4 regions of the Dermacoccus sp. 147Ba genome follow, and region 4 is predicted to be linked to each of the others. Evidence: riboswitches for the same ligand, from Rfam matches in the RefSeq annotation. Region 4 holds a riboswitch; each other region holds the start of a gene.
The links. Region 4 has a riboswitch for S-adenosylmethionine ahead of EVU97_RS12180 (TauD/TfdA family dioxygenase). Riboswitches for the same ligand answer to the same signal wherever they lie in the genome.
Positions count from the first base shown of each region.

Region 1 (7,516 bases), on a different contig from region 4:
GCCCGGCCTGCGTTCGGGTGCGCCGCCGCCCTACGCGCCGGACACCCCCACCGGCGACTCGTCGGCGTCCTCGTCCTCTAGTGCGCCCACGAGCTCGACGAGCACGTCCTCGTCCACCTCGAGCGTGCGCCCGTCGAGCGAGACGAGCACCTCGTCGAGCACGACCCAGCCGGCCGAGCCCGACTCGGACTCCTTCCCTTGGGCCCGCCTGCTCGCGGTGCTGGGGGGTCTTGCCCTGGTCGCGCTGCTCGCGTCGGTCCTGCCCCTGGCGGGTCGACGTAAGCGGCAGGAGGTCACCCGTACGGCATCGACGGATCGCGAACGTGACGAGGGAGCGTGGCACGCCATGCTCTGGTCGCTGCGCGATCTCGGTTACACGACGCCGGAGGGCTTGTCGCCACGAGCCACCGCAGAGGCGTTCACCCGGGACAACCCGGAGTCGGGCACCACGGTGCGTGAGGCCCTCGAGCGAGCGTGTTCAGGTATGGAAGCCTCGCGCTACGCGCCGACGACGGGCCGGTCCCAGGCGTCAGCGTGTGACCGGGTGGTCCGGGCTGCACGGGACGAAGCATCGTGGGGTGCGCGGGTGAAGGCCCTCCTCGTCCCTGCCTCGGGTCGCGCCTACCTCACGGCACTCGGCCGCCGGAACCGCACCTGACGCCACACGAGATGACCCCGGCTCTCCCCTGACGGGTGGAGCCGGGTTCGTCCGTTCTCGCGCCGATCCTCCGTCCGACGCCACGCGGGCGAACGCTGGTGCTGGGTTTGGCCGAAGATGCGACCGATATCCCTGCCACCTTCAGCCAAACCCACCATCCTTCGGCGTGAAGGGTTCCGACGACGTGCACACGCCGAAGGGCGCATCCCCCATGGGATGCGCCCTTCGGCGGTGAACGCCGCTACTCAGTCGAGGTAGTCGCGCAGAACCTGCGAGCGCGACGGGTGACGCAGCTTGCTCATCGTCTTGCTCTCGATCTGACGGATACGCTCGCGCGTCACGCCGTAGACCTTGCCGATCTCGTCGAGCGTCTTCGGCTGACCGTCGGTGAGACCGAAGCGCATCGAGACGACGCCCGCTTCGCGCTCGCTCAGCGTGTCGAGCACCGAGTGCAGCTGCTCCTGCAGCAGCGTGAAGCTCACGGCGTCGGCCGGGACGACGGCCTCGGAGTCCTCGATGAGGTCACCGAACTCGCTGTCGCCGTCCTCGCCGAGCGGGGTGTGCAGGGAGATCGGCTCGCGACCGTACTTCTGGACCTCCACGACCTTCTCGGGGGTCATGTCGAGTTCCTTGGCCAGCTCGTCCGGGGTGGGCTCGCGGCCCAGGTCCTGGAGCATCTGGCGCTGGACGCGGGCCAGCTTGTTGATGACCTCGACCATGTGCACCGGGATGCGGATGGTGCGCGCCTGGTCGGCCATGGCGCGGGTGATGGCCTGACGAATCCACCACGTCGCGTAGGTCGAGAACTTGTAGCCCTTGGTGTAGTCGAACTTCTCGACCGCACGGATGAGGCCCAGGTTGCCTTCCTGGATGAGGTCGAGGAAGAGCATTCCGCGACCGGTGTAGCGCTTGGCGAGCGACACGACGAGACGCAGGTTGGCCTCGAGGAGGTGGTTCTTGGCGTTCTTGCCGTCCGAGGCGATCCACCACAGCTCACGCTTGAGCTTCATGTCGATCTTGTCGCCGGAGTCGAGCTTCTGCTCCGCGAACAGGCCGGCCTCGATGCGCTTGGCGAGCTCGACCTCCTGCTCGGCGTTGAGCAGCGCGACCTTACCGATCTGCTTGAGGTAGTCCTTGACCGGGTCTGCCGTGGCGCCTGCCGTGACGACCTGCTGAGCAGGAGCGTCGTCCTCGTCGCCCTGACGCAGGACGAAGCCGCCCTTCTCGTCCTCCGGCTCGGAGGTGTCGCCGGCCTTGCTGTCGGAGGCCTGCTCGGGCGTCTCGACATCGTCACCGGTTTCGGCCGCGATGTCGACCGGCTCGACCTCGTCGACCTCGGGCTCGTCGGCGGCCTTAGTCGCCTTCTTTGCAGCAGCCTTCTTCGCCGTTGCGGTCTTAGCCGTCGCGGTCTTGGCCGTGGCCGTCTTGGCGGCAGCCTTCTTAGCCGTGGTCTTCTTCGCGGCAGCCTTCTTGGCCGTCGTCTTCTTGGCGGGAGCCTCGTTGGCGGTCTCGTCCGCCTCGCTCGACTCCTCGACAGCCGCAACCTTCGCGGTCGCGGTCTTCGCCGTCGCCTTCTTGGCGGTGGTCTTCTTGGCCGCAGTGGTCTTGGCCGCAGCGGACTTCGCGGTGGCCTTCTTGGCCGTCGTCTTCTTCGCGGCCGTCTTACGACGTCCGGCTGTGGTGGCCACGGCCTGCTCGGCGTGGGCCTGGTCGAGGACGACCTCGATGTTCTCGGCGGCCAGCGCCTTCAACACGGACTTCTGCTTGGCGGACGACACCTGTGCCTCTTCGATCGCGTCCTTCAATGCGACGCTGTCCACCGAGCCCGTCTCACGACCCGATTCGAACAGAGCTGCCAGAGCCGGGTGGTCGACATCCGCGGGAAGTGCGGGGGGCTGCGTGGTCTTCGACACTGTCGTCACCAACTACCTTCCGAAAGTAATGCGTCGCCGTCGTCGGCCGCAGGGCAGCGACGATCGAAGCGACACCGGAACGAGGAGTGCGATCACGAAACCCCGCGCTTGGCGCTCCGGGTGGTGACCGCTTCTTCACCCATTATAAAACTCGACGGACGAAACCGCAGAATCACGGGGTTCAACGAGCTTCGATTGACGTTCATTCCCTGCCCCGGATCGGCCGCCATCTCAGCAACTGAAGGCCGTTCGGGAGCCTCAGGGCTTGACGGCGAGCACGGGGCACGGGGCGTCGAGCAACAAGCGCTGAGCACTCGTGCCCAGGATCAACTTGCCGACAGGGGTGCGCCTGCGCAGCCCGATGACGAGCAGGGCGGGCTGCACTCGGGAAATCTCCTCGAGGATGGATTCCACGGCGTCGGCGCCGTCCTGCACATCGACGACCTGTGCGCCGGTGTACTCCTCGGCCGCCTTGCGGGCCGCGGTGCGAGCCTCGTCCGAGGGCACCGTGCACACCACGATGAGCGGGCGACCCAGATCCTTCGACTGGCGAGCTGCCTCGGCGAGGGCGGCTTCGCCCTCGGGGCCGGGCGCGAAACTGACGATGACGGACATGGCGACCTCACTCGCGAAATTCGGAATCTGCCGTCACGCTACCCGAGGCCCCTGCGGTGGGCCACTCATGCGACGCCGCGCACGAGCCGCGGTGTTCCGCGCAACGGTCGCTGGACGAGTTCATGCACGAGCGACGCGATCTGGTCGGCCTCGATGAGGAATCCGTCGTGGCCGTAGGGCGAGTGGATCATGCGCAGTCGTCCGCGACCGTAGGCGCGCACCATCCGCGTCGATGCGCTCACGGGAAAGAGTCGATCGGAGTCGACTGCGGCCACGAGGAGTTCTCCTTCGTACGCCTCCAGCACCGCGTCGAGCCCGCCGCGTCCTCGCCCGATGTCGTGGGTCGCCATGGCCTGCGTCAGGCGCACGTAGGCCAGCGGGTCGAAGCGTCGCGCGAGTTTGGCCCCGTGGTGGTCGAGGTAGCCCTCGACGCTGAAGCGACCGCCCTCGAGCGGGTCCTCACCTGGCTGGGGCTCGGCGCCGAACCGTGCCTCGAACTCGCTTGCGCTGCGATACGAGGCGTGAGCGATCTGGCGGGCCAAGGCGAGGCCGTTCGTGGGAAACGTGCCGTGACGCAGGTAGTCGCCGTCGCGGAATTCCGGGTCGGACGTGATGGCGACGACCTGGGTGTGACCCCAGGCAATCTGGTCCGCGGTCGCGCAGCCACTGCTCGCCACGACCAATGCCCGCTCGACGCGGTCCGGGAACCCCGCGACCCACTCGGCCGTGCGCATCCCCCCGAAGGAGCCTCCGATGACGGCGTGCAGACGTCGCACACCGAGCGCTTCGAGGCACGCCGCCTCGGCGCGGACCTGGTCTCGGACGGTCACCTGCGGGAAACGTCCGCCCCAGGGCTCGCCGTCCGGAGCGAGCGAGATGGGGCCGGTACTGCCACGGCATCCACCGAGAACGTTGATGGCGACGACGAAGTACTCGTCGGTGTCCAGTGCTGCGCCGGGGCCGATGATTCCTGGCCACCAACCCGGGGTGGGCTGCCCGTCGCCAGTATCGCCGACGACGTGCGAATCACCCGTGAGCGCGTGCTCGACGAGGACGACGTTCGACGCGTCGTCGTTCAACTCGCCCCAGCACTCGTAGGTCATGACGACATCCGGCAGCGTGCGGCCACTTTCGAGAACGACGTCTCCCAGAGCGACGGCTCGTGCCTGCGCGTTGAACCCACTCGGCGCCTGCACAGGACGCGTAGCGGCCGGTGCGACGTGCGCTGAATGAGAGCTCGCCATGTGTCCTCCTCGAAGGACTCGCCGAAGCGACTGGCGAGTCCGCGCTTGCCGCAGCGTTCACGGCCCTGTCGTCACCCGGGGCACCCCACCGCGGTGGAGGGTTGCCGCTCAGTCAGCCGGGGCTTGTGTGACTGAGACTCTTGACGCTTTGAGACTAGGGCGAGTGCAGCGAATGCGCCAGGAAGGCCCCTGCTGATGTCCACGATGTGAAGCGCCGGCCCGGTGGCTGCCCGCACTCTCTCGCCTCGTCGCCACGACGTCAGCGACGGCGCCGCGCCGCACGATTCGGCCTCGCCGGCCGCAGGAAGTCCTCGTACGCCATGCCGGAGGAGGTCATCCTCACGACGAGGTCGACGAGAGGTAGGCGCGCGCCCCGTTCCTGGGCCTCGGCGGCGGCGAGCACAGCGCTGGGCCGCTCCCCTTCCCGCCAGCGCGCGAGTGCCACGAGACACAGCCAATGGGCTCGCGCCGGCTCGGGCACGGCGACGAGGATCTCCAACAGGCGCTGCGAACTCACCGGCTCGGACCAGCACTGCCGCGTGGTACGGGCTCCCGCGGCCAGTTCGGGCACGACGCTCCACACCATCTCGTCGCGCAGGAGTGGATCGGGCATGGCGTCGACGACGAGTGCCAGAGCCTCACGCTCGCGAGTGCTGTGGGGGTGCCCGGAGCCTGAGGCCACCTCACGCCAGGCCGCGCGCACCCGGCCGGTCTCGCCCGGTAGCCCGACGAGCAGGTCGGCGACGGCCCGTTGGGCCAGTGGCGAAACCGCGTGGAGGGCGGCCACGGCTTCGTCACGCGATGACGCCGGTTCGAGGCGTCCCTCGAGGGCCGATGCGAGGGAGGGCACATCGGCGGCAGTCGGCACTGGGGCCAGTGCACCGTCACAACAGCCTTTGGTGCACGTCGTTGCCCACCAGACGTCAGGGGCCACGACGAGGGCGTGCTCCACCTCGACGGCCGGTGCGAGAGCCCGCGTGACCAGGTCGAGATCGACGCCGGGACTGCACTGGTAGGCCGTGACGACGACGCCACTCGTGCCGAGACGATTCGACGCCTCGACGACGCGATCGCGCACGTGGTGAACGTGCTCCGGGGTGACGACGGCTTCGTCGAAGCGGGCAGCCCCCGAAACTCGCCCGCCGTCCATGAACGTGACGACGAGGGACGCCGTCGGAGCGAAGCCGAACTCGTACGGCATGAGGGCGAGCAGCGGGCCCATGCCCGAGAGATGAAGTGTGGTCATGGCTTCACGAAGCCATGACCACACTTCTCACGACCAGTGCGAGGCGCTGGCGCCTGTGGACAAGGGCGTCCTCAGCGCACGCGCTCCCCCGCCAGCGTCACACCTGTGCGCTTCTCCCAGTCGAGGAAGTCGTCGGTGACGTGCACGAGCGAGCTCGCCAGCCACGTGAGGACGGCGGCGTCGTCCGCAAGACCCACGACTCCCAGGAGCGCCTCGGGCAGCAGATCGACCGGCGAGGCGACGTAGGCCGCAGCAGCCGTGAGCAGCGCGAGCTGCGCGGTGCTCACGCCCCGGTACGAACCGGAGCGCACAGCGCGAGCCAGGCGCGGAAGTGCGCTGAGGCGGGTCGTGAGCGAGGGACCTCCGGCGGCGGACGCCGCCGTCACTGCAGCAGCGAGGGATTTCAGGCCGGCGAGTCGGGTGACGCGGCGACCGAGCGAGGTGGGACGTGCCATCGAAGTGCCTCCGGTTGACGAGCGTTCAGGTGAACAAAGCGACAACGCCGACGCCACGCGGTGCATTCCGCGGGCGCGGGCGTCGTCACGATCGGCGGAGCGTCAGGCCGTGGGCGGCACGGCCGCGATGAAGTCCTTGCGCGCCGCGTCGGCGATCTTGCGCAGGAGCATGACGTCGAGCCCCGCACCGATGAAGCCACCCGCAACCGGGATGACGCGCGGGATGCGCGAGAGGAACTTGCGCCCGACCTGCGTGCCCAGGCGGAACGCGACGGACTTGTTGACGACCGCGAGCGCCGCCGGGGGCAGACGACGGGTCGCAACATTCGTCGCGACACCGCCGCTGAACGCACCCATGCCCTTGAGAACCTGCGTGGCATCGGCGCCAATGAGGTCGAGCAGGATGGCCGAACGGACCGACTCGTCGCGCAGGTTGTGGCCGTACAGGTGCGCGATGGAGGCCACCATGCGCGTGGCAACGGTGTAGAAGCCGACGATGTTGGCGGGCAGGGCCACGGGCATCGTGATGAAGCCACCGAGGTTGGTGACGAACCCGTTCGCACCCGCGAGCTTCGTGTGTGAACGCACGATGGCGTCGACCGCGGCTTCGCGTGAACCGTTCTTCTTCAACGCCTCGTCGGCCACCTTCGCCGCGGAGTCGAAGGTGGCGACGCCGTCGATGCCGGTGGAGATGAGGTGCTGGGCCAGGGAGTTGGCGGCGCGATCGAAGGTGCCGTTCGAGCCCTGAGCCGGCTCAATTTGCTTGTCGTCTTTGTCTTTACCGAATCCGAACATGGGCTGATCCTTGCAGCGCACCGATGACTGGGCAACCGGTACCGCGAACGCGGGCCTCGTCAGTCGGCCTGGGGGCGATTCGGCGAACCGTCGGAGTCGTCCGAGTCGTCGGCGTGGTGGGCGGCGCCACGTTCGCCGCCGGGCGTGTCCTCGTTCTCGTCTCTGCCCGAACGCAGGAACTGCTCGAGTTCCTCGCCGATCTCGTCGGCGCTGGGCAGTTCGTTCATCTCGGCCGCGAGCAACGACCGGCGCCGGCGGCCCTCGGTGAACGTGTCGTACTGCTGCTCGAGGCCGGAGACCACCTCGGTGACCTCGTCGTTCTCCCCGACCTGCTTGGCGATGTCGGCCCGGTGCAACCCGGCGATGGCGGCCAGCTCCTGCGCCGGAATCGCGAGACCGGTGAGCCCGGTGACGCACTCGAGAGCCGCGATGGCGGCGTCGCCGTACTCGACCTGCACGAGGTAGTGCGGCACGTGGACGGCGAATCCGGCCGTGTCGATGCCGGCCTCGGCGAGACGAATGTGGAGCAGCCCCTCGGCGCTGGCCGGGATCTGGACGTTGCCGAACAGCGGCTCGTTCTCGGTGAGGTA
Region 1 is NZ_SEHL01000001.1:396,790-404,305, reverse strand. Features, by position in the region: gene EVU97_RS01820 (DUF3488 and transglutaminase-like domain-containing protein) at 1-658, shown strand, start outside; gene EVU97_RS01815 (RNA polymerase sigma factor) at 904-2,571, opposite strand; gene EVU97_RS01810 (universal stress protein) at 2,830-3,186, opposite strand; gene EVU97_RS01805 (homoserine O-acetyltransferase) at 3,252-4,430, opposite strand; SAM riboswitch class IV at 4,467-4,576, opposite strand; gene EVU97_RS01800 (DUF4192 family protein) at 4,690-5,676, opposite strand; gene EVU97_RS01795 (YkvA family protein) at 5,748-6,131, opposite strand; gene EVU97_RS01790 (EcsC family protein) at 6,234-6,926, opposite strand; gene EVU97_RS01785 (PAC2 family protein) at 6,986-7,516, opposite strand, start outside.
Region 1: linked by a shared signal. The riboswitch ahead of EVU97_RS01805 (homoserine O-acetyltransferase) and the one ahead of EVU97_RS12180 (TauD/TfdA family dioxygenase) in region 4 are both predicted to bind S-adenosylmethionine.

Region 2 (7,516 bases), on a different contig from region 4:
CATCGTCAACAGCCTCTGATCGCGCGGCAAACCGGCTCGCCCGGCACTTCGGGGAGCCGGTAACCTTGCATCGGGTCGGCGCAGGTGCGCCCCCATCCCGACTTCCAAGGAGACCTCCCGTGTCCGAACAGATCACCCTGACCGTCGCCGGTGACCAGCGCGAGGTGGAGGTCGGGACGACGGGCACGGACCTGTTCGGCGACGACAAGGCCGTCCTCGTCATGCGGGTCGACGGCGACCTGTGGGATCTGCACCGCGAGGTGCCGGCCGGCGCCGTCGTCGAGCCCGTCACGGCACAGGAGCCCGAGGGCCTCGCCGTGCTGCGTCACTCTGCCGCACACGTGCTCGCCCAGGCCGTGCAGCAGGCCAACCCCGACGCCAAGCTCGGCATCGGTCCGCCCATCACCGACGGGTTCTACTACGACTTCGACGTCGCCGAGGCGTTCACCCCCGACGACCTCAAGAAGCTCGAGAAGGCGATGCTCAAGATCGTCAACGAGGGCCAGACCTTCCGTCGTCGCGTCATCACCGACGCCGAGGGCCTCGAGGAGCTCAAGGACGAGCCGTACAAGTGCGAGCTCATCGGCCTCAAGGGCAACGCGGCCGATGCCGCCGAGGGCGCCGAGGCCGAGGTCGGCGGCGGTGAACTGACGATCTACGACAACGTCCGTCGTGACGGCAGCGTCGCCTGGGGCGACCTGTGCCGCGGCCCGCATGTGCCGTCGACGAAGGTGCTCGGCAACGCCTTCAAGCTGATGCGTTCGGCTGCGGCCTACTGGCGCGGCAGCGAGAAGAACCCGCAGCTGCAGCGCGTCTACGGCACCGCGTGGCCCACGAAGGACGAGCTCAAGGCCTACCTCGAGCGCCTCGCCGAGGCCGAGAAGCGTGACCACCGCAAGCTCGGCGCGGAGATGGACCTGTTCAGCTTCCCCGAAAACATCGGCCCCGGCCTGCCCGTGTTCCACCCGAAGGGCGGCATCATCAAGCGGGAGATGGAGGACTACGTCCGCCGTCGCCACATCGAAGAGGGCTTCAGCTACGTCGGCACGCCGCACGTGTCGAAGGAAGACCTCTTCTACACCTCGGGTCACCTGCCCTACTACGCCGACGGCATGTTCCCGCCGCTGGACCTCGACGGGCAGAAGTACCGCCTCAAGGCGATGAACTGCCCGATGCACAACGAGATCTTCCGTTCGCGCGGACGCTCCTACCGTGAGCTGCCGCTGCGCTTCTTCGAGTTCGGCACGGTCTACCGCGACGAGAAGTCCGGCGTTCTCTCGGGCCTCACGCGCGTGCGCATGATCACCCAGGACGACTCCCACTCCTACGTGACGCCGGAGCAGGCGCCGGGCGAGATCAAGCACCTGCTCGACTTCATCCTCGGGCTGCTGCGTGACTTCGGGCTGAACGACTTCTACCTCGAGCTGTCGACGCGTGACGAGGCCGGCGACAAGAAGGACAAGTTCATCGGCACCGACGAGCAGTGGGAGGTCGCGACGCAGGTGCTCGCCGACGTCGCGAACGCCTCGGGCCTCGAGCTCGTGCCCGACCCGGGCGGCGCAGCCTTCTACGGCCCGAAGATCTCCGTGCAGGCACGTGACGCCATCGGCCGTACGTGGCAGATGTCGACGATCCAGTACGACTTCAACATGCCCGAGCGCTTCGGCCTCGAGTTCCAGGCTCAGGACGGCACGCGTCAGCAGCCGGTCATGATCCACTCGGCGAAGTTCGGTTCGATCGAGCGCTTCCTTGGTGTGCTCGTCGAGCATTACGCGGGGCAGTTCCCGGCGTGGCTCGCACCGGTTCAGGTGCTCGGGGTTCCGGTCGCGGAGGAGTACTACGACTACCTCGGCGAGGTGGGCGAGAAGCTGCGTCGGGCCGGCGTACGCGTCGAGATCGACACGAGCGACGACCGCTTCCCGAAGAAGATCCGCAACGCCTCGAAGTCGAAAGCGCCGTTCATCCTCATCGCCGGCGAGGAGGACCGCGACAACGGAGCCGTGAGCTTCCGTTACCGCGACGGCTCGCAGAAGAACGGCGTGCCGGTCGACGAGGCCGTGGCCGAGATCGCCGCGTACATCGCCTCGCGCAACAACACGTCGCCCACGGCGGCCGAGGCACCTGCCGAGGCCTGATCCACATACGACGAAGCCGCCGCCCCGATTTGGGGTGGCGGCTTCGTCGTAGTCTCCGCGGTGCGGGCGATCAGGCGGAGGCAGCCTTCGCGGCTGCGAAGCCCTTGTCGAGGTCGGCGATGATGTCGTTCGCGTTCTCGATGCCGACCGACAGGCGCACGAGGCCGGGCGTGACGCCGGCGCCGCGGCGGTCGTCGTCACTGCCCTGGCTGTGCGTCGTCGTCGCCGGGTGGATGGCGAGCGAGCGGACGTCACCGATGTTGGCCACGTGCGAGTGCAGCTCGAGGGCGTCGACGAACGCCTTGCCCGCGTCGATGCCGCCGGCGATCTCGAAGGAGAACACTGCACCGGAACCGGTGGGCAGGTAGCGGTCGGCCAGCTCCTTGTACGGGCTGTCGTCCTTCGAGGCGTAGAAGACCTTTTCGACCTGCGCGTGCTCGCTCAGGTAAGCGACGACCTTCTCCGCGTTCTCCACGTGACGCTCGACGCGCAGCGACAGCGTCTCGAGGCCCTGCGCGATGAGGAAGGCGTTGAACGGCGACACGGCGGAGCCGAGGTCGCGCAGCAGTTCGACGCGCGCCTTGAGAATGAATGCGAGGTTCGCGCCGAGCGCCGAACCGACGCCGAGATCGCGGGCGAAAACGAGGCCGTGGTAGCTCTCGCTCGGCTCGTTGAACTGCGGGAACTTCTCCGGCTCCTTGGCGTAGTCGAACGTTCCGGCGTCCACGAGCACGCCGGCGATCGACGTGCCGTGGCCGCCGAGGTACTTCGTCGCCGAGTGGATGACGACGTCCGCGCCGTGCTCGATCGGGCGCAGCAGGTACGGCGTCGCGACGGTGTTGTCGACGAACAGCGGCAGGCCGGCGTCGTGGGCGACAGCGGCAACACCCGCGACGTCGAGGACCTTCTGGTCGGGGTTGCTCAGCGTCTCACCGAAGAGGAGCTTGGTGTTCGGTCGGATGGCGTTCTTCCACGCGTCGAGGTCACCGATGTCCTCGACGAAGGTGGTCTCCACACCGAGACGCTTGAGCGTGTACTTGAGCAGGTTGTACGTACCGCCGTAGAGAGCGGGCGACGCGACGACGTGGTCGCCTGCCTGCGCGACGTTGAGGATGGCGAACGTCGTCGCGGCCTGGCCGGAGGCCAGCAGCAGGGCGCCGACGCCACCCTCGAGCGCCGCGATGCGCTCCTCGACGGCCTGCGACGTCGGGTTGCCGATGCGGGTGTAGATGGGGCCGAGGTCGGACAGGCCGAAGCGGTTGGCCGCCGTCTCGGCGGAGTCGAAGACGAACGAGGTCGTCTGGTAGATCGGCAGCGCGCGCGATCCGGTGTCCCCGTCCGGCACCTGGCCGGCGTGGATCTGCTTGGTCTCGAAAGCCCAGTCCTGAGCGCTCATGACAACTCCTCGAAAGGTCGCTACCCGTGCGCGAACCTCGCACGCGGGGTGCGCCGGAAGCTCTGCTTCCGCGCTTGCCCGGGCGTATCCGACGCCGGGCCAGGTCGTCACCCGGAGCACCCCGCCGCGGTGGGAGGGTTGCCGGCCAGCAAACCGGGGTTTGACGCTGGCGCTCGTGACCTGGTCCGAGGATATCCCGGGCGGTATCGAGGGGCGGGACTCGTGTCTCACATCGTGGTTTGCCGTGCGGCGCGGGGCGTTTGCCGAAGGGTCAAGCCGTGGTTGACTGGCGCCATGACGATCACCATCGCCCGGGCCAGGCGTGACGACGCCTTCGCCTGTGCAGCGCTTCGGTTGCGCTCGGACCTCGAGGAGGGGCACCTGAATCGGGCCGGTTTCGTGACCGAGTACGCGGACGACTTCCTCTCGGCCTTCGACGAGGTACCCACGTGGATCGCCACCCGTTCCGACGGCACCGTCGTCGGCATCGTGCAGTGCGCCCTCGTCCACCGGATGCCGACGCTCGCGCGCGGCGCCAAGCCGTGGTTGTACGTCGCGTTCGTCTTCGTCGTGCCCGACGAGCGTGGCGCGGGACTCGGCGAACGCATGCTCCGCACCGTCGACGCCTGGGCGGACGCGCGCGGCGTCGAGCGGATGCTGCTCAACACGCGTCCGAAGGCGCGCCCGTTGTACGAGCGTCTCGGACTCGGTGCCCCGGAGGAGCGACACATGCACCGCGACGCACCGTTCGCGGCCACGAAGGAGCAGCGATGAGCGACATCATCTGGGCCCTCGACCAGCGCGAGCGCTGCATCGCCTGCCCGTCGAAGCCGGCGGCGAACGCCGTCGTGCTCTACCTCGGTGAGGACGGCTCGCTGCCGCGCGAGAGCGTCGGATCGCTGGCCGAACGTGGCGTCATGGCCGCGGGCGTCGTGTGGGCGGGTGTGACAGCGGAACTCACCGACGACGACTGGCTCGACCTCGAGGACGCCGCAAGCGGCCTCGGCGGACTCGCGAGCGCCGTCGCCGTCGTGGGTGAAGGCGATGCCGCAGCCGTCGCACAGAAAGTGGCAGAGCGCGTGGGCGGCCTGGCCCACGCGGGCGCTGCGAGCGACGAGCGGCTCGTGGAGAAACTCGCCGAGATCGCTCCGGTCTGACCCGGCGCGCGGGTTTCCCTAGGATGGGGCGCATGGTCACGCAGAACGAGGACTTCACTCCCGAGCACGCCGAGTCCGAGCACGACTTCGCGGGGGAGCCCGACGGGTTCGGCCGACTGTGGACGCCTCACCGCATGGCCTACATCGAGGCCGACCGCCCCTCGAGGGACGCCGGCGACGGCTGTCCGTTCTGCGCGGCGCCGGGCAAGGACGACGCCGAGGGCCTCATCGTGCACCGCGGTGAGCACTGCTTCGTCGTGATGAACCTCTTCCCGTACAACCCGGGCCACCTGCTCGTGTGCCCCTACCGTCACGTGCCGCACTACATCGACCTCACGGACGCGGAGACCGAGGAGTTCACGAAGCTGACGAAGCAGGGCATTCGCGCGCTCAAGGCGGCGTCGAACCCGGCCGGATTCAACCTCGGCATGAACCAGGGCGATGTCGCGGGCGCCGGCGTGGCTGCGCACCTGCATCAGCACATCGTGCCCCGCTGGGGTGGCGACATGAACTTCATGCCGATCGTCGGCCAGACGAAGGCTCTCCCGGTGCTTCTCGAGGACAGCCGTCAGCGCATCGCGGCGTCCTGGCCAACCGACTGACGGCCTCGACCTCGCGGGGCGTGCGGCTCGTGAACGCGGGGTGAGATGTGACTCGTCCGGCGCGGCGCGCACCTCGGCTCGACGTATCGAACCGCTACAGTTGAGTCACCATGCTGAACAAGTACGCGCGCGCCTTCTTCTCCGCGATCTTCCGCCCCCTGGCGCAGCTGCTCCTGCGCCTCGGCATCAGCCCTGACGTCGTCACGATCGTCGGCACGCTCGGTGTCTCGTTCGGCGCGCTGTGGTTCTACCCGCGCGGCGAGTTCCTCGTCGGCACGCTGTTCATCACGGCCTTCGTCTTCTCCGACATGCTCGACGGCAACATGGCCCGCCTGTCGGGTCGCTCGTCGGTGTGGGGCGCCTACCTCGACTCCACGCTCGACCGCGTCGGTGACGCCGCCATCTTCGGTGGCCTCGTGCTCTACTTCGCCGGCCAGGGCGACAACTTCCTCATGGCATGCCTCGCGCTCGCCTGTCTCGTGCTCGGTTCCGTCGTCTCGTACGCCAAGGCTCGCGCCGAGGGTCTCGGTATGGAGGCGAACGTCGGCATCGCGGAACGCGCCGACCGTCTCGTCGCGGTTCTCGTCACCACCGGCCTCACGGGCCTGTTCGACCTGCCGTACATCGTCCTGACGATCGTGCTCGCCCTGCTCGCGGTGGCCTCGTTCATCACCGTGCTGCAGCGCATGCTCATGGTGCGTCGCCAGGCGCTCGGCAAGGCTCTCGCGAACTGATGGCTCGGCCCGCTCCCTACCGCAAGCGAGCGCAGGACGCCGCCACCGTTCTCGCCTTCAAGGCCGGATGGCGTGCCGTGCGCGCCCTGCCCGAGCCGGCTGCGTACGCGCTCTTCGAGAAGATCGCGGACGTCCTTCACCGTCGCGGCGGCAAGGACGTCGAGCGGATGCGCTCGAACTACGCCCGGGTCCGCCCGGAACTCGACGCCGCAGCCCTGGACGACCTCACCCGTGAGGGCCTGCGCTCCTACTTCCGTTACTGGTGCGACGCGTTCCGCCTCCAGTCGCTCTCGCAAGACGATCTGCGCTCGCTCGTGCGCACCACCGGTGCCATCGACCAGGTGCGGGCGGACCTTGCGGCGGGGGAGTCGATCGTCCTCTACCTCGGCCACCTCGGTAACTGGGATCTCGCCGGCGCATGGTCCGCCACCGAGCTCGCGCACGTCACGACCGTTGCCGAACGTCTCGAACCCGACGAGCTCTTCCGCGCGTTCCTCGAGTTCCGTGAGGGCCTCGGCATGACGATCATCCCGTTGACGCAGGGCGTCGACGTCATGGGTCAGGTCGAGGCGGCGCTGCGGGTGCCGGGCGCCTTTGCGCCGCTGCTGTCGGACCGTGACCTCACGCAGCGTGGCGTCACCGTGAAGCTCGCCGGACACGACGCGCGGGTCGCCGCCGGGCCCGCGATTCTGGCCCGGCGCACGGGTGCTCGCCTGTACCCCGTCACGATCACCTACGACCCTCCGAGGGGTCGCGCGATGCGAGGCATCGAGATCCGCTTCCACGACCCTGTCGATGCCGGTTCGTCGCCGGACATGCGCGCCGACGTCCTCGCGGCCACGCAGCAGTGCGTCGATGCGTTGTCGACGGCGATCGTCGAGCGCACCGAGGACTGGCACATGATGCAGCGCGTCTTCGTCGACGACCTCGGCAACCGCGCGCCGCGAGGGAACTGACACGATGCGCGTCGGTCTCGTCAGCCCGTACTCGTTCGACGTGCCCGGCGGCGTGCAGCTGCACGTGCGCGACCTCGCCGAGTACCTCATCGGCGCCGGCCACGACGTGAGCGTCCTCGCGCCCGCGGACGACGAGACGCACATGCCCGACTACTTCGTCAGCGCCGGGCGTGCCGTGCCGATTCGCTACAACGGCTCCGTGGCGCGCCTCGCCTTCGGCCCACTGACGGCTGCCCGCGTCAACCGCTGGTTGGAGCGCGGTCAGTTCGACGTCCTGCACGCGCACGAGCCGGTCAGCCCCAGCGTGTCGATGCTCGCCCTGTGGGCGTATGACGGACCCGTCGTGGCGACGTTCCACACCTCCAACGTGCGTTCTCGCGCGCTGCACGCCGCGCACCCGCTGCTTCGTCCTGGCCTGGAGAAGATCACGGGCCGCATCGCGGTGTCGCAGGCAGCGCGTGAGACGGTGGCGCGTCACCTCGGTGGTGACGCGGTCGTCGTCCCGAACGGTGTGTACGTCGACCAATTTGCGCAGG
Region 2 is NZ_SEHL01000002.1:370,220-377,735, reverse strand. Features, by position in the region: gene EVU97_RS04070 (serine/threonine-protein kinase) at 1-19, shown strand, start outside; gene thrS (threonine--tRNA ligase) at 120-2,135, shown strand; gene EVU97_RS04060 (bifunctional o-acetylhomoserine/o-acetylserine sulfhydrylase) at 2,206-3,531, opposite strand; SAM riboswitch class IV at 3,597-3,712, opposite strand; gene EVU97_RS04055 (GNAT family N-acetyltransferase) at 3,826-4,305, shown strand; gene EVU97_RS04050 (hypothetical protein) at 4,302-4,688, shown strand; gene EVU97_RS04045 (HIT domain-containing protein) at 4,721-5,290, shown strand; gene pgsA (phosphatidylinositol phosphate synthase) at 5,401-6,024, shown strand; gene EVU97_RS04035 (phosphatidylinositol mannoside acyltransferase) at 6,024-6,980, shown strand; gene EVU97_RS04030 (glycosyltransferase family 4 protein) at 6,985-7,516, shown strand, end outside.
Region 2: linked by a shared signal. The riboswitch ahead of EVU97_RS04060 (bifunctional o-acetylhomoserine/o-acetylserine sulfhydrylase) and the one ahead of EVU97_RS12180 (TauD/TfdA family dioxygenase) in region 4 are both predicted to bind S-adenosylmethionine.

Region 3 (7,516 bases), on a different contig from region 4:
CGAGGACCACATCGGCGCCGTGCCGTACCTGCTGCGCATGAAGAGCGACATCCCGCTCATCGGCTCGACGCTGACCCTCGCGCTCATCGAGGCGAAGCTCAAGGAGCACCGCATCCGCCCGTACACGATGGCGGTCAAGGAAGGTCAGCGCGAGCAGATCGGCCCGTTCGACTGCGAGTTCGTCGCCGTCAACCACTCCATCCCCGACGCCCTGGCCGTCTTCGTGCGCACCGGCGGCGGAACGATCCTCGGCACCGGCGACTTCAAGATGGACCAGCTGCCGCTCGACGGGCGCATCACCGACCTGCGCGCCTTCGCCCGCCTTGGTGAGGAGGGCGTCGACCTGTTCCTCACGGACTCGACGAACGCCGAGGTGCCCGGCTTCACCACGCCGGAGAAGGACATCACGCCCGCCATCGAGCGCGTCTTCGAGCGCGCCGAGCGCCGCATCATCGTGGCCTGCTTCTCCTCGCACGTGCACCGCGTCCAGCAGGTGCTCGACGCCGCCGAACTGTACGGCCGCAAGGTCGCCATGGTCGGCCGCTCCATGGTGCGCAACATGACGATCGCCGCCGACCTCGGCTACCTCAAGGTGCCCGACAACGTGCTCGTCGACGTCAAGAAGCTCGACCAGCTCGAGGACGACAAGGTCGTTCTCATCTGCACCGGCTCCCAGGGTGAGCCCATGGCCGCCCTCGCCCGCATGGCCAACCGCGACCACCGCATCGACGTCGGCCCCGGCGACACCATCCTCATGGCCAGCTCGCTCATCCCCGGCAACGAGAACGCCGTCTACGGCCTCATCAACGGCCTCATGCGCCTCGGCGCCAACGTCGTGCACAAGGGCAACGCCATGGTGCACGTCTCCGGTCACGCCTCCGCCGGCGAGTTGCTCTACTGCTACAACATCGTCAAGCCGAAGAACGTCATGCCGATCCACGGCGAATGGCGCCACCTCGTGGCCAACGGCAAGCTCGCCGCAGCCACCGGAGTGCCCGCCGAGCAGGTGCTCCTCGCCGAGAATGGCGTCGTCGTCGACCTCGTCGACGGCAAGGCCGCCATCACCGGCGCCGTGCCCGTCGGTTACGTCTACGTCGACGGCTCCCTTGTCGGCACCACCGACGAAGACATGCTCAAGGACCGCCGCGTCCTGCGCGACGAAGGCTTCATCACCATCACCGTCGTCCGCAACGCCTCCACCGGAGAGATCGTCGCCGGCCCCGACATCCGCACCCGCGGATTCGCCGAAGGCGACGAGGTCTTCGAACGCATCCGCCCCAAGATCGAGCAGGCCCTCGCCGACGCCCGCGGCAAGGGCATCACCGACACCCACCAGCTCCAGCAGGTCATCCGCCGCACCGTCGGCGGGTTCGTCGGTGGCAAGCTGCGCCGTCGGCCGATGATCATTCCGATTGTTCTGAACGCGTAGCCGGCGCTTCGCGCCGGCGGAGCGTTCAGAACAATCGGTCGCGGTGTGGTTTCACGCGCAGGGATGGGCCTCGCAAGCTCGGCCTTCCCTGCGCGTGAAACCACACCGCTGCATTGTTCGGCGCGTCGTCCGGCCAGGCCCTGGCGGGCCTGTCTCGGTGCGGCACGCGGCCGTCCACTTCTCGGGGTGGGCGGCTTTCGTATGGCTGTCACCAGCCCGTGGTCGGCGCGATTTCCGCCCGCCAAGCCATGGTGGCGTCTGGGTAGTCACTTGACGGTCGGACGCGGGCCCGGGCAACCGGGCGTGTTGGTGCCCTTCTCGGCACTCCTTCCGGGCATCCTCCGGGCAAGGCCATTGCGAATGACTCGGGCCGCCGGTCCCCAGAACCGGCGGCCCGAGCCGTCCGTCACCAGGGGCGGGGCTCGCTCAGATCCCGCTCGTCACCCACCGGTGCCCAGCCGATGCCCGGCGTGTGCACGTAGTCGAACGCCGGGCCGCGCTCCACGAGCGCACGCACCGCCGCGACGAGACGGTGCGCATGCTCCACCGTCGTCGCGAGGCCGATGGAGGCGCGCACCGCCGTCGCGCCCTTGCCGAGCCGCTCGTCACACAGCAGATGCGCACAGAAGCGGCCGTCGCGCACCGCAATGCCGTGCTCGTCCGCGAGCACCTGAGCCACGAGCGTCGGGTCGTACCCGTCGACCGTGAACGTCGTGACGCCGACACCGTCGACAGGCTCGTCGTCGGAGCCGAGCACGTGAAGAATCTTCACACCCGGCAGCGCGCTCAACCCGTCCCGGATGATGCCGTGAACACGGTGCTCGTGGTTCTCGATCGCGTGACTGTGAGCGCGCAGCTTCGCCGCGGCCGCCGCGAGAGCGATCGCGCCGACGGCGTTCGGCGTGCCGCCCTCGTGCCGTGCCGGGCCTTCGGACCACTCGACGTCGTCCGTTGTCACCCGCTTGCTCGCACCGCCGGCCGGGAGGTACGGATCGGCCGCATCCAGCCAGTCGGCGCGACCCGCGAGAACGCCGGCGCCGTACGGGGCATACATCTTGTGACCCGAGAACGCGACGTAGTCGACGCCCCACGCGGCGACGTCGATGACGCGGTGCGGAGCCAGCTGCGCCGCATCGACGACCGACCGTGCCCCGTGGGAGCGCGCGACGGCGGCCAGTTCACCGATCGGCCAGATCTCCCCGGTCACGTTGCACGCACCCGTGATGACGACGAGCGCGGGAGCATCCGATGTCGCGCGGAAGCGGGAGAGCGCGGCGTCGACGGTGGCGATCGCAGCCTCGGGGGAGGACGGCACCGACAGTCGCGTCGTGCGCTCGGCGGGCCAGGGGAGGAGCGCCGCGTGGTGCACGGATTCGAAGACGAAGACCTGAGCGTTGTCGGGCAGGACGTGGGCGAGCAGAGCCAGCGCATCCGTGGTGTTGCGTGTGAAGACGACGTGGCTGTCCTCGCCGAGACCGACGAAGTGCGCCACCTCCGAACGCGCCTCCTCGAACCAGCCGGTCGTCAGACGCGAGGCGTACCCCGCCCCGCGATGAACCGAGCCGTAGGTGCGCAGGATGCGCTCCGCAGCCTCGGCAACGCCCACGAGGGCAGGAGCGGTGGCACCGTGATCGAGGTTCGCGAACTCGACGACCGTGTGGTGCAAGGTCGGCACACCGACACCGTCAGAGACGGTTGCAGGGGTGGCGCGGGCGCTCGTCCGAACAGCAGAAAGGGAAGCGGGCAACGACTTCGGCTGACGGGTCGCAGCGAGCGTCGAAAGGACAGAACTCATGAGGAGACTCCTTCGTCAGGGGTCCGCCCGACGAGAAGCGTCGCGAACCCGCGCTTGCTGCGTGCGGTCGCACGCAGCCAGGTCGTCACCCGGAGCACCCCACCGCGGTGGAGGGTTGCCGTCCAGCAAGCCGGGGCTGTGCGCTGGAACTCGTGACCGAGCAACACCTTGACATGCGACTCCTCGTACCGTCCACGAATGTGCCCGAGGTCGCCCGGATGGTGAGATGCGACTCGCTGTTCACGCCGCCCCTCGGGGCCGACAGATCGTCGTGCGGTCCCCGGCGTGGGGCCGAAGAACTGCGCCCCTTCTCCCGTAATCTGGCCGGGTGGCGACACGGAAAACACCCCCGAACGACAGCGTTCTCGTAGCGAAGAAGAGTGCCCCGAACAGTCGGAGCACCACCTCCTCGCGCGCCCGCACCACCCCGGCGAAGAACGCGCCCCGCAAGCAGGCGCCCTCCAAGAGCGCGCCCGGCAAGGGGCGCGGTTCGAGCTCGGCTCAGCAGGGCCCGTCGGCCTCCAGCCGTGCTGCTCGTGGCGCCTGGATGGGGGTTTCCCACGTCGCCGGCGGCACCGTGCGTCGTGTCGGCGCCAGCGCTGCCGAACTCGAGCCGGAGCACCGTCGCGACGGCATCGGCTTCTTCCTCCTCGCCCTCGGCATCGTTGTCGCGGCGCGCGAGTGGTGGAACCTGCCCGGCATGTTCGGTGACATCGTCCACGCCGTCGCCGCGGGAACGTTCGGCGTCATCGCCTACGTCCTGCCTGTCGTGTTCATCGGCATGGGTCTACACATGTTCCGCCACCCGCGCGGCCACCAGCCCACCCACCGCATGTCGATCGGTCTCGGCATCCTCGCCCTCGGCTCCACCGGTATCGCTCACCTCGTCGGCGGACGCCCGGCCGCGGGTGACGTCGACGCCGTGCGTGACGCCGGCGGAGTGCTCGGCGTCATCTCCGGTGGCCCGCTGGCCGCAGGCCTGACGCTCTGGGGCGCCGGCGTCATCCTCGGCCTCGTGTCGTTCTTCGGTTTCCTCGTGCTGACGCGCACGCCGGTCAACCGCATCCCTCAGCGTCTGCGTGAGGTTGAGGCCACGATCTTCGGTGGTCACGCTCCGACCGAGGAGCGCGACTACGCCCAGCGCGACGCCGTCGCCGACGACCTGCACGGCGCCGACATCGGCAACCGTGCGCGCGGCGGAGCACCCCGCCGCGCCGCCGACGTGCACCACGGCGACGAGCCGTACGAGCAGGCAGCAGAGGTCGTCGGCCGCGGTCCGCGCGGTCGCGGGCGTGGCTCGCGCAAGCCCCTCGGTCGTCAGCGCGGCGAGCAGCAGATCTACGACATCGACACGATCGAAGGCGGCGACCCGGCGGACGGCTCCGCCGACGAGGGCGAGCGCGCCACGTCGGCCGGCGCGGCAGCTCTGGCTCGGGCCCGCGGCTCGCGTGCGACCACGTCACGCCCGGCCACCACGGACGAGGCCGACACCGCCGCCGTCGAGACGGCCGGTGGCTCCAAGCAGCGTCCGGGCGAATCGCCCAAGGCCGCCGCAGCCCGCCAGGAGACGGCGCAGCGCCCGGCCGCCGAGGTGCCTCAACGTCAGGTCGAGGCTCAGCCGACGGAGCAGCTCCCACAGCGCGTCGAGCAGCTCGCCCTCGCCGGCGACATCACGTACACGCTGCCCGAGTCGACCCTCCTCGAGGAGGGCACGCCGCCCAAGGAGCGTTCGGCCGCGAACGACCGCGTCGTCGACGCGCTCACCGAGGTGCTCGACCAGTTCGGCATCGACGCCGTCGTCTCCGGTTTCACCCGCGGCCCGACGGTCACGCGTTACGAGGTCGAGCTCGGCCCCGGCGTCAAGGTCGACCGCGTCACGGGTCTGAGCAAGAACATCGCCTACGCCGTGGCCAGCGCCGACGTGCGCATCCTGTCGCCCATCCCGGGCAAGAAGGCCATCGGTATCGAGATCCCGAACGCCGACAAGGAACTTGTCAGCCTCGGTGACGTGCTGCGCAGCCAGGCGGCCCGCAACAATCACCACCCGATGGTCATGGGTGTCGGTAAGGACGTCGAGGGTGGCTACGTCGTGGCCAACCTCGCGAAGATGCCGCACATGCTCGTCGCCGGTGCCACCGGTGCCGGTAAGTCGAGCTTCGTCAACTCGATGATCACCTCACTCCTCATGCGGGCCACGCCCGAAGAGGTGCGCATGGTGCTCGTCGACCCCAAGCGCGTCGAGCTGACGGCGTACGAGGGCATCCCGCACCTCATCACGCCGATCATCACGAACCCGAAGAAGGCCGCCGAGGCTCTCGACTGGGTCGTGCGCGAGATGGACGCGCGCTACGACGACCTCGCCGCGTTCGGATACAAGCACATCGACGAGTTCAACAAGGCCGTGCGTGCGGGCAAGGTGACCCTCCCGCCGGACAGCAAGCGCAAGCTCGCGCCGTACCCGTACCTCCTCGTCGTCGTCGACGAGTTGGCGGACCTCATGCTCGTCGCGCCGCGTGACGTCGAGGCCTCGATCCAGCGCATCACGCAGCTCGCGCGTGCCGCCGGTATCCACCTCATCCTCGCGACGCAGCGCCCGTCGGTCGATGTCGTCACCGGCATCATCAAGGCCAACGTGCCGTCGCGTCTGGCGTTCGCGACGTCGTCGCTCGCCGACAGCCGCGTCGTGCTCGACCAGCCCGGCGCCGAGAAGCTCCTCGGTCAGGGTGACGCGCTCTTCCTGCCGATGGGCGCGAGCAAGCCGATGCGTGTGCAGGGCGCGTGGGTCAACGAGTCGGAGATCCACGGCGTCGTCGCGCACGTCAAGGCTCAGCTCGCGCCCAACTACCGCGAGGACGTTCAGCAGACGGCGCCCAAGAAGGAGAACGACGAGGACATCGGTGACGACCTCGACGTGTTGCTGCAGGCGGCCGAGCTCGTCATCACGACGCAGTTCGGTTCGACCTCGATGCTGCAGCGCAAGCTGCGCGTCGGCTTCGCCAAGGCCGGTCGCCTCATGGACCTGCTCGAGTCGCGTGCGATCGTCGGCCCCTCGGAGGGCTCCAAGGCCCGCGACGTGCTCGTCAAGCCCGACGACCTCCCCATGACGCTCGCGCTGCTCAAGGGCGAGGACGTTCCGGACGATGCCGTGGCCAGCGGCGCCGACGGCGGTCCGGTCGACCTCGTCGCCCAGGCGCAGGGCGATCTCGACGAACCGGGCGAGCAGTACTACGACGGTCACGACGGCGGCGACGGCTCCGAGGACGCCTGGGAACTGACGCAGAACGGCCGCTGACGGAGAACACAGGCAACGACGACGGCGCCGCACCCGATAGGTGCGGCGCCGTCGTTCTGTCTGCTTCGCGGGGCGTGGCCCGTCTCGCCTCAGACCGGCGTGCCGTCAGCTTGGTCGTCACCGGCGTCCTCGGGGCGCACCGCCCTGACCTCGCCTATGATCGCCTCCATCGTTGCCGTGATGTCGACCTGGCCGCTCACCGGGCCGGCGAGGAGGTGCTCGTCGGGACCGATGGCGAACAGCGATGGCGTGCCGAGGCGCATCATCGTCGCGACGGCGCGCGGCTCGTCGATGAGCGCGCGGTTCGGTTCGATGCCGTACGGCGCCAGCCGCTCGACCTCGGCCTCGTGGCCGACGATGCAGAAGATGGGAACGCCGCGCAGCGAGGCCTGCCACGTGGCGACGGAGTTCAGTACCTCCTTGCACGACCCGCATCCGGTGCTGACGTAGAGCAACACGGTCGGCCCGGCCCGGCCGATGTCCAAGAGCGAGACCTTCGTGCCGGTGCCGTCGGTGAACAGCGCGTAGGGCGTCGGGCGTGTGACGTACTCGTCGTCTTCGACGACGTCTTGGGTCTCGGCCACACCGGTGTCGGTCACCGGGAGGTCGGCAGCGTCGTCGACGGCGGGAGCGGGGGATGACTGGACCACGGGAGCCGGTGTCGCGAGGGCTGGCGGCGTCTCGAGGGACGTCTGCGTCACAGACGCGTCGGGAGCGTCCTCAGCGGCCGCGTCGTCATCGGCCGCAGGCTGTTCGACGGCCGACAGTTCTTCGCTGATCTCGTCGAGGAGCTCCAGGACGTTGCCCTTGCTGCTCACCGGACCGCCGGCGAGCATTCCGTCGGCGCCCAGCAGGACGGCGGTCGGGTTGCCGCCTGCGAACAGGCGGCCGATCTCGAAGGACGGGTCGAACATCACGTCGAAGTCGCCTTCGTCCTGCAGTCCGGTGGGTTCGTCCGGGTCGCCGCTCAGCACGATAACGGTGCGCAGGTTCTCGTGCT
Region 3 is NZ_SEHL01000001.1:333,772-341,287, forward strand. Features, by position in the region: gene EVU97_RS01575 (ribonuclease J) at 1-1,429, shown strand, start outside; gene EVU97_RS01580 (aminotransferase class V-fold PLP-dependent enzyme) at 1,836-3,224, opposite strand; SAM riboswitch class IV at 3,270-3,382, opposite strand; gene EVU97_RS01585 (DNA translocase FtsK) at 3,772-6,516, shown strand; gene EVU97_RS01590 (MauE/DoxX family redox-associated membrane protein) at 6,606-7,516, opposite strand, start outside.
Region 3: linked by a shared signal. The riboswitch ahead of EVU97_RS01580 (aminotransferase class V-fold PLP-dependent enzyme) and the one ahead of EVU97_RS12180 (TauD/TfdA family dioxygenase) in region 4 are both predicted to bind S-adenosylmethionine.

Region 4 (7,516 bases):
CGTCATCGTGACGATGACGTCCCACGCGAGCGGAACGCCCGGAATCCAGGCCCACTTCACGTGGCCGCTCTTGACGACGACGACGACCACGACCGTCAGCGCCACCGCGGCGAGCAGCTGGTTGGCGATACCGAACAGCGGGAACAGCGTGTTGATGCCGCCCAGCGGGTCGGTGACACCCATGAGGAGGATGGAGCCCCAGCCAGCGACGACGAGGAACGTCGTGATCCAGGCGCCGACCTTCCAGGACGTCTCACGGAAGCGCTTGAGGCCCGGGACGTTGCTGAGCGTGTCGGAGAGCATGAAGCGCGCGACGCGGGTACCGGCGTCGACCGTCGTCAGGATGAACAGCGCCTCGAACATGATCGCGAAGTGGTACCAGAACTGCTTCATCGAAGCGCCGGGGATGACCTGCGAGAACACGTTCGACATACCGAAGGCGAACGTCGGTGCGCCACCCGTGCGGGAGACGACCGACTCCTCGCCGACGTCCTTCGCGGCCTGCGCGATCTCGGTGGCCGACGTCGGGTCGCCGCCGAGGCCGAGCGAGTTCACCCACGCGGCAGCCTTCTCGGGCGTACCGCCGGTGACGCCGGCGGGCGAGTTCATGACGAAGTACAGGTGGTGGTCGATGATGGCGGCCGCGATGAGCGCCATGATCGCGACGAACGACTCCACGAGCATCGAGCCGTAGCCGATGAGGCGAGCCTGGCTCTCCTTCTGCAGCAGCTTCGGCGTCGTGCCCGAGGATATGAGAGCGTGGAAGCCGGAGAGCGCACCACAGGCGATCGTGATGAACAGGAACGGGAACAGCGAACCGGCGAAGACCGGGCCGTTGCCCTCCTTGCCGAACGAGGTGATGGCTGGGATGTCGATGGCCGGTCGGGCGATGACGATGCCGAGCGCGAGCAGCACGATCGTGCCGACCTTCATGAAGGTCGACAGGTAGTCACGCGGAGCGAGCAGCAGCCACACCGGAAGGACGGCGGCGGCGAAACCGTAGATGATGATGGCCCACGCGAGCGCCGTCGGCGACAGCGTGAACATGTCCTTGCCCCAGTCGGTGCCGGCAACCCAGCCACCGGCGACGATGGCGAGGAGCAGCAGGACGACGCCGATGCCCGAGACCTCGGAGACGGCACCCGGGCGCACGAAGCGCAGGTAGCACCCCATGAAGAGAGCGATCGGGATCGTCATCGCGAGCGAGAAGACACCCCAGGGCGACTCGGCGAGCGCGTTGACGACGACGAGGCCGAGCACGGCGATCAGGATGATCATGATCGTCATGACGGCGAACATGGCCGCCCAACCGCCGACCGGGCCGAGCGTGTCACGGGCCATCTGGCCGAGGCTGCGACCGCCGCGGCGCGTGGAGATGGCGAGCACCATGTAGTCCTGCACGGCGCCCGCGAAGATCACACCGAAGATGATCCAAAGCGTGCCCGGCAGGTAACCCATCTGCGCGGCGAGCACGGGGCCGACGAGCGGGCCGGCGCCGGCGATGGCGGCGAAGTGGTGACCGAACAGCACGCGCCGGTCGGTGGGCAGGAAATCCTGGCCGTTCTCGAACTGCTCGGCCGGGGTGGCGAGATCGTCGCGCGGACGGATGACCTTGTACTGGATGAGGCGGCTGTACAGCATGTAGCCGATGACGTAGCTGCCGACGGCAGCCATGACGAACCAGATCGAGTTGACGTGCTCGCCGCGGACGAACGCAACCATCGTCCAACCGATGGCGGCGATGACGGCCGCGACGGCGATGACGATCTTCTGACGTCCCGTGATCTGGCGGGGTAGGTCGACCGCGACCGGGGGCGTGTTCCCGTCGCGCTCGGGGGTTTTGGTGCTCGACGCGGGCACGAAGACCTCCCTTTTCGTGTGAGTGTGAGCAGGGACACGTTATGCCGTGTCGGGTAGGTCACAGGGTTTTGACACCGCGAGTGGAGGTCACACCTTCATCACGAATTTGGACGAGCGTCACGCAGTGGGGCCGGTGGGGCGCGGCCCGTCGCCGAACCAGTAGCGACGGCTGTCTTCACGAACGTCCTCGAGCTGCCCGCCGCAGGCCTCGATGACGGCGCGCGAGGCGCCGTTCGTCTGCGCGCAGCAGACGAGCACGGGGGCGATGTCGAGCGCGGCGGCTTCGGCGAGCCCGAGCTTCAGAGCCTCCTTCGCGATGCCGCGTCCGCGAGCGGCCGGCCGCACGGAGTAGCCGATGTGGCCGCCGAGTTCGTAGAGGAACTCGTTGAGCGCGTGACGCAGGGCGAGGTGACCGACGAGGGCGCCGTCGTCGACGATCCAGAAGTAGGAGCAGTGGACGAGGCCGGTGTGCGGCGGCCACATCGTGTTGCCCTGGCGGGCGCAGTCTTCGACGTAGGCGGCAAAGCCGTCGGAGGTGATGTCGACGTCGGTGCCCGCGAAGAAGCCCGAGCCGTCCATGCCGCCCGCGCACACCCAGTGGTCGCCGCGCGAGTCGGTGGTGGCGTCGCGAAACTCGCGCAGCATGGCCGACCAGTCGTCGTAGCGCGCGGCGTCGGGGGCGATGAGTTCGATCATGTCGGTCATCTCATCACCCCCGACGGTGGAGCGTCGATCAGTTTTCGTTGCGCTTACTGAGCGCGCAGGCCGTCGACGCCGCGGGGCTCGTCGCCGCGCACGGTGACGCGGTGCATGACGCGGGTGTTCGTGTAGTCGCGGTTGGCGTAGTGGGAGGTGGCGCGGTTGTCCCAGAGGCCGACGTCGCCGGGCGCCCAGCGGTGACGGATCGTGTGCTCGGGCTGCGTGAGGTGGGCGTAGAGGGCGTCGAGGATGGCACGCGATTCGGCTTCGGAGACGTCGCTGACGTGGGACGTGAAGCCGGGGTTGACGAAGAGGCCGCGGCGGCCGGTCTCGGGGTGGACGCGGACGACGGGGTGCTCGACGGCGGGCAGTTCGGTGACGATCTCGCCCTCCCACTCGTGGCCGCCGTTCTTCTTGAGGAAGGCGCCCCACTCGCGGTTGCCGTCGTGGACGGCGAGCAGCTGGTCGGCGAGCGCCTTGAAGGGTGCGGAGAGGGAGTCGTAGGCGGCCTGGCTGTCGGCCCAGGACGTGTCGCCGCCGTAGGGCGGGAGCGTCACGGCGCGGAGGATGCTGATGGCCGGCGGCCGCTTCATGAACGTGACGTCGGTGTGCCAGACATCGGAGAAGGAGAACTCGGGGTCGCTCGAATCGATGTTGTAGATCTCGCTGCGCTCGTGGTTGCCGGCGACAGGGTGGCCGGGCGTCAGGTCGCCGAGGAGGTTGCCGAGGCGCACCTGGGCGTCGTCGTCGAAGCCGTGCTGATCGCGGAAAAAGAGCACCTTGTGGGCGAGCAGGGCGCGGCGGATGTCGAAGGCCGCGATCTCGTCGATGGACGCCAGGTCGATGCCGTGGATGACGGCGCCCAGGGCCGGGCCGAGGCGCTCGATGCGCAGGCCGGGCGTCGTGGCGGGAGCGTGGGTGGCGAGAAGTGTCATGACAGCCTCTTTGGTTCGATGCGCTTGCGCAGACGCCGGGCGGCGTTGCGCCAGGTCGTTACTCGGGGCACCCCACCGCAGTGGAGGGTTGCCGTCCGGCCAGCCGAGACTTGTCGCCGGAACTCGTGACCCACTCATAACTTAAGCGCAGGCTTCGCAGAACGAACAGTTATTGGTTGGTGAGTGTCCGCATCGCGGGATCTAACGGAAGGTCGTGCTGTTGTCGCGGGCAACCTGGACACCCGCAGTCGATCGCCTTCCGATCGTCGCTCACTAGGGAGCTCCGACGAGGGGCCCCTACCGGCGACGACTCCCACTTCAACGCTTCGATCCTGGCGCACCCCCGCCAACGATCCGAACGGCCGCCTTTGGCACTCCGTACCCGCGGCCGGGCAGAACCGCTCGCTTCGCTTTCGATGGCCTTCCATGGCCAGCCAAGCGCAAGCACTCCCTGCACCGCGACATCCGTGAAAGCGCGGCAACCGCGCTCACAATGGCCACACCGCAACGAACCTTGCCTGGCTCACAGCCCCTATCCGCGAGGTGTGCCTCCTTCTCGCCCGGCATCTCTAGCCAAAGGCGAGGGCCGGAGACCTTCCAGGCCTGGCCCATCACACGGTTCCATCCGCAATGACACCCCTAAAGCCCCGAGCTGTTCGAGTGCAGGAGTGCCCGTCAAACTTTTCACCTGCCAGAGCGCAACTGACACTCTCATCCTGGATCTTGCCGGTCACTTTCATGGCTGCGACTTAACCTTCAAGAAAGGGAGGGAGTCGACAATTTTCATCGTTCCGAGGCTCACTGTGACGATGCGGGCTAGGAGGTCGATGATGTACCGCGGGTCGCCGACTTCCTTCGACCAGTCGTTCGGGTCGTTGACGATGCCCGAGGCCTTGTCCGTCTTGATGTAGTAGCGATCAATGATCCACTCGATCGCCGAACGTGAGCCCAGCATGTAGCGGTACGCCTCCTGCGGGATGCCCGCGAGGGTGATACGCGAGTTGTAGTGGATCGTCGCGCGGTCGTGGCGCTCACCCGCGGCCTTCTGTTCGGGCGACGGCTTCCCGAAGCGCATCTTCTTGTCGCCGACGGCGTAGAACGCGTACGGGTCCTGACCGCCGGCAGGCTGCGCGCCGAGGCCCGGGAGTGGATACGGCTCCACGGTCTCGTATCCGAGGTGCAGCTCCGAGAGCTTGCGCCCTGCGTCGATGAACGGCTGCGCTTCTTCGACGAGCGGGATACGCGGCAGCACCTTCTTCAAGTCCGCCGCGTACGTCTCGCGGTAGTCGGGCGAGTGCAGCAGCCCGTAGACGTAGAAGAAGATGTCGTCCTTCGTGATCGAGGTTCCGTACGCCGCCTGGAACCTCGTCAGCGCCTCATCGGTGATGTTGTCGATGCGGCGGTATCCGTCGACGACGTCGTGTGCGGCTGAGGTGCCGAGCGACAGCATGCCTTCGTCAGCATCGACCTTCTCGTAGCGGTACCGGGGCACGAACTGGGTCGCATAACCGAACAACGCTGTGTCGGGGACGCAATCGAGCATCTGGACTGCGGGAAGAGCAACGTCCCGCGGGCCCATCGTCACGATTCCCAAATTGTCAACATTGGGAACTGGGAAGGAAACTGGGAGGATTCCTGGACGGTGTAACCAGTCGGGGTCGATCACCAGATTGGCCTTTTCGAAGGGGCGGTACATCGCGTGCCCTAGGCGGCCGGGGTCGAATCCGATGCGTTGTCCGCGGGCCAAACGCGATTCAAGAGAAGAGGACCACTTGATTCTGGCCGGGTCGTAGGACCGCTCGCCAGCGAGGGCTTCTTCATACGTCTGGACGGCACGGCGCATGGCAAGCGCAATGCGCTTTCTGCCCGCGTTATAGACCCAAGCGTCCCGGTTGCTCTGAACACCTGGCCTTCCGACCTGAAAGATTCCTCGCGGACCCTGGTCCGCCGCAAGGGGCAGGAACGCCTCAAAGTCGTCGCGGCGCTGGTTGAGCCAGTCGCCATGCGCGTTCGGGGCGATGGTCACGGCTCCGAGTCCCTTGACATCGACTGCTTTGGCGACTCTGGCAAGCTTCTGCTCGCGGGTGAGGTAGTCGCCGATGTCGGTGTAGTGGATCGTCGCGGAGCCCGACTTGGCAGGGTCCTTTACCACCACCAGTACGGCCGCAGTCGTTCTACCACCGGCGGCAAATACGTTGCCTGCCTCCTTCTTGCGCTGTTCGCCTGCAGTGCGTGCGTTGCCGCGCAGGTTGTAGACGTAGATGTCGCTGAACTCCTCGGCGAGGCTCTTGCGCATCCCGTCGGCGGTGTTCGAATCCAGCCAGCCACCATTCGTCACGTACGCGATGACGCCGCGGTCCTTGATCCGCAGGCTCGCCCACTTGATGGCGCGGATGTAGGAGTCGTACAGCGAGTTCTTGTTCGTCGCACTCGACTTTGCGGCGTAGGTATCACGGATCGCGGCGTCGAGGTCGGGGTACTTCTCGTTCGCGTTGTTGTCGTTCGCCGAGTCCTGCCCCGACGAGTACGGCGGGTTGCCCACAATCACCTGGATATCGAGCTTCTTGAGCTTCTCCAGGCGCTCGTTGTTCTGCACGAACACTTCGGTGTCGAGACGGTCGTCGTTCTCCCACGACTGGAACGTGTCGGTAAGGATCAGCCCCTCGAACGGCTCGTAGTCCGTCGGCTGCTCCAGCGACCCGCGCAAGTCCTGATACGTCGTCTCGATGTTGACGGCGGCGATGTAGTACGCGAGCAGCAGGATCTCGTTGGCGTGCAACTCGCTGGCGTACTTGCGCGCCAGGTCGTGCGGTTCGATGAGCCCGAGCTGCAGCAGGCGCACGATGAACGTGCCCGTGCCGACGAACCCGTCGAGGATGTGTACGCCCTCATCACTCAGCGTCTGTCCGAAGTGTTCGCGCAGCACGACGTCGGCCGAGCGCAGGATGAAGTCGACGATCTCGACGGGGGTGTAGACGATACCGAGCTTGTCGACGGTCCGCTTGAACGCCGTCGCGAAGAACTTGTCGTACAACTCGACGATGATGCGCTGACGCCCTTCAGCGTTGTCGATGCCCTCCACGCGCGAACGGACGCTCGTGTAGAACCCTTCGAGGCCTGAGTTCTCCGTGTCGAGGGAATGCTCGTCGAGGAGTTCGAGCATCTTCTCCATCGCCTGCGCGACAGGGTTGTGCTCGGCGAAGTCGTACCCGCCGAACAGAGCCTCGAACACCGGGCGAGTGATGAGGTGCTGCGCGAGCATCTCCACCGCATCATCACGCGTGATGCCCTCGTTGAGGTTGCCGCGCAGGCCCTCGAGGAACCGGTCGAACTCGATGGTGGCCGGGCTGCTCGAGTCGGTGAGGATGCCGTTGATGCGAGTGATGTGCTGCTCGGCGATCTTGGCCACATCGGTAGCCCACGATTCCCAATAACGACGCTCGCCGACCTTCTGCACGATCTTCGCGTAGATCGCGTCCGACCACTCACCCCAGATGAGGTCGAGCTCGCCCTGTGTCGTCTCCTCGTCGGGCGTGTGGACGTTGCCGTCACGGTCGATGCCGGCGATGCCGATCTTCTTCGTCGGCTTCTTCTTGTTCAGTTCGATCTGGTTGACGGTCGAGGTGAATCGGTCGTCATGGGCACGCAGCGCGCGCAGGACCTGCCACACGGTGGCGTACTTCTTGTTGTCGTTGAGGGCCTGCTCCGGCGGCGTCCCGGCCGGCACGGCCACCGGCAGGATGATGTAGCCGTACTCCTTGCCCGGTGCCTTGCGCATCACACGGCCGACGGACTGCACGACGTCCACCTCGGACGAGCGCGGCGTGAGGAAGAGCACCGCGTCGAGGTTCGGCACGTCCACGCCCTCGCTCAGGCATCGGGCGTTCGTCAGGATGCGGCACGTGTTGTCGGCCGGCTCGGCCTTGAGCCAGTCGAGACGCTCGTTACGAGCCAGCGCATTGAACGAGCCGTCGACGTGCTTGATCTCGATGCGCAGCGAGATCGACTGGTCCGAGGTGTCG
Region 4 is NZ_SEHL01000009.1:83,217-90,732, reverse strand. Features, by position in the region: gene EVU97_RS12190 (carbon starvation CstA family protein) at 1-1,860, opposite strand, end outside; gene EVU97_RS12185 (GNAT family N-acetyltransferase) at 1,978-2,565, opposite strand; gene EVU97_RS12180 (TauD/TfdA family dioxygenase) at 2,610-3,494, opposite strand; SAM riboswitch class IV at 3,510-3,625, opposite strand; gene EVU97_RS12175 (type ISP restriction/modification enzyme) at 4,231-7,516, opposite strand, start outside.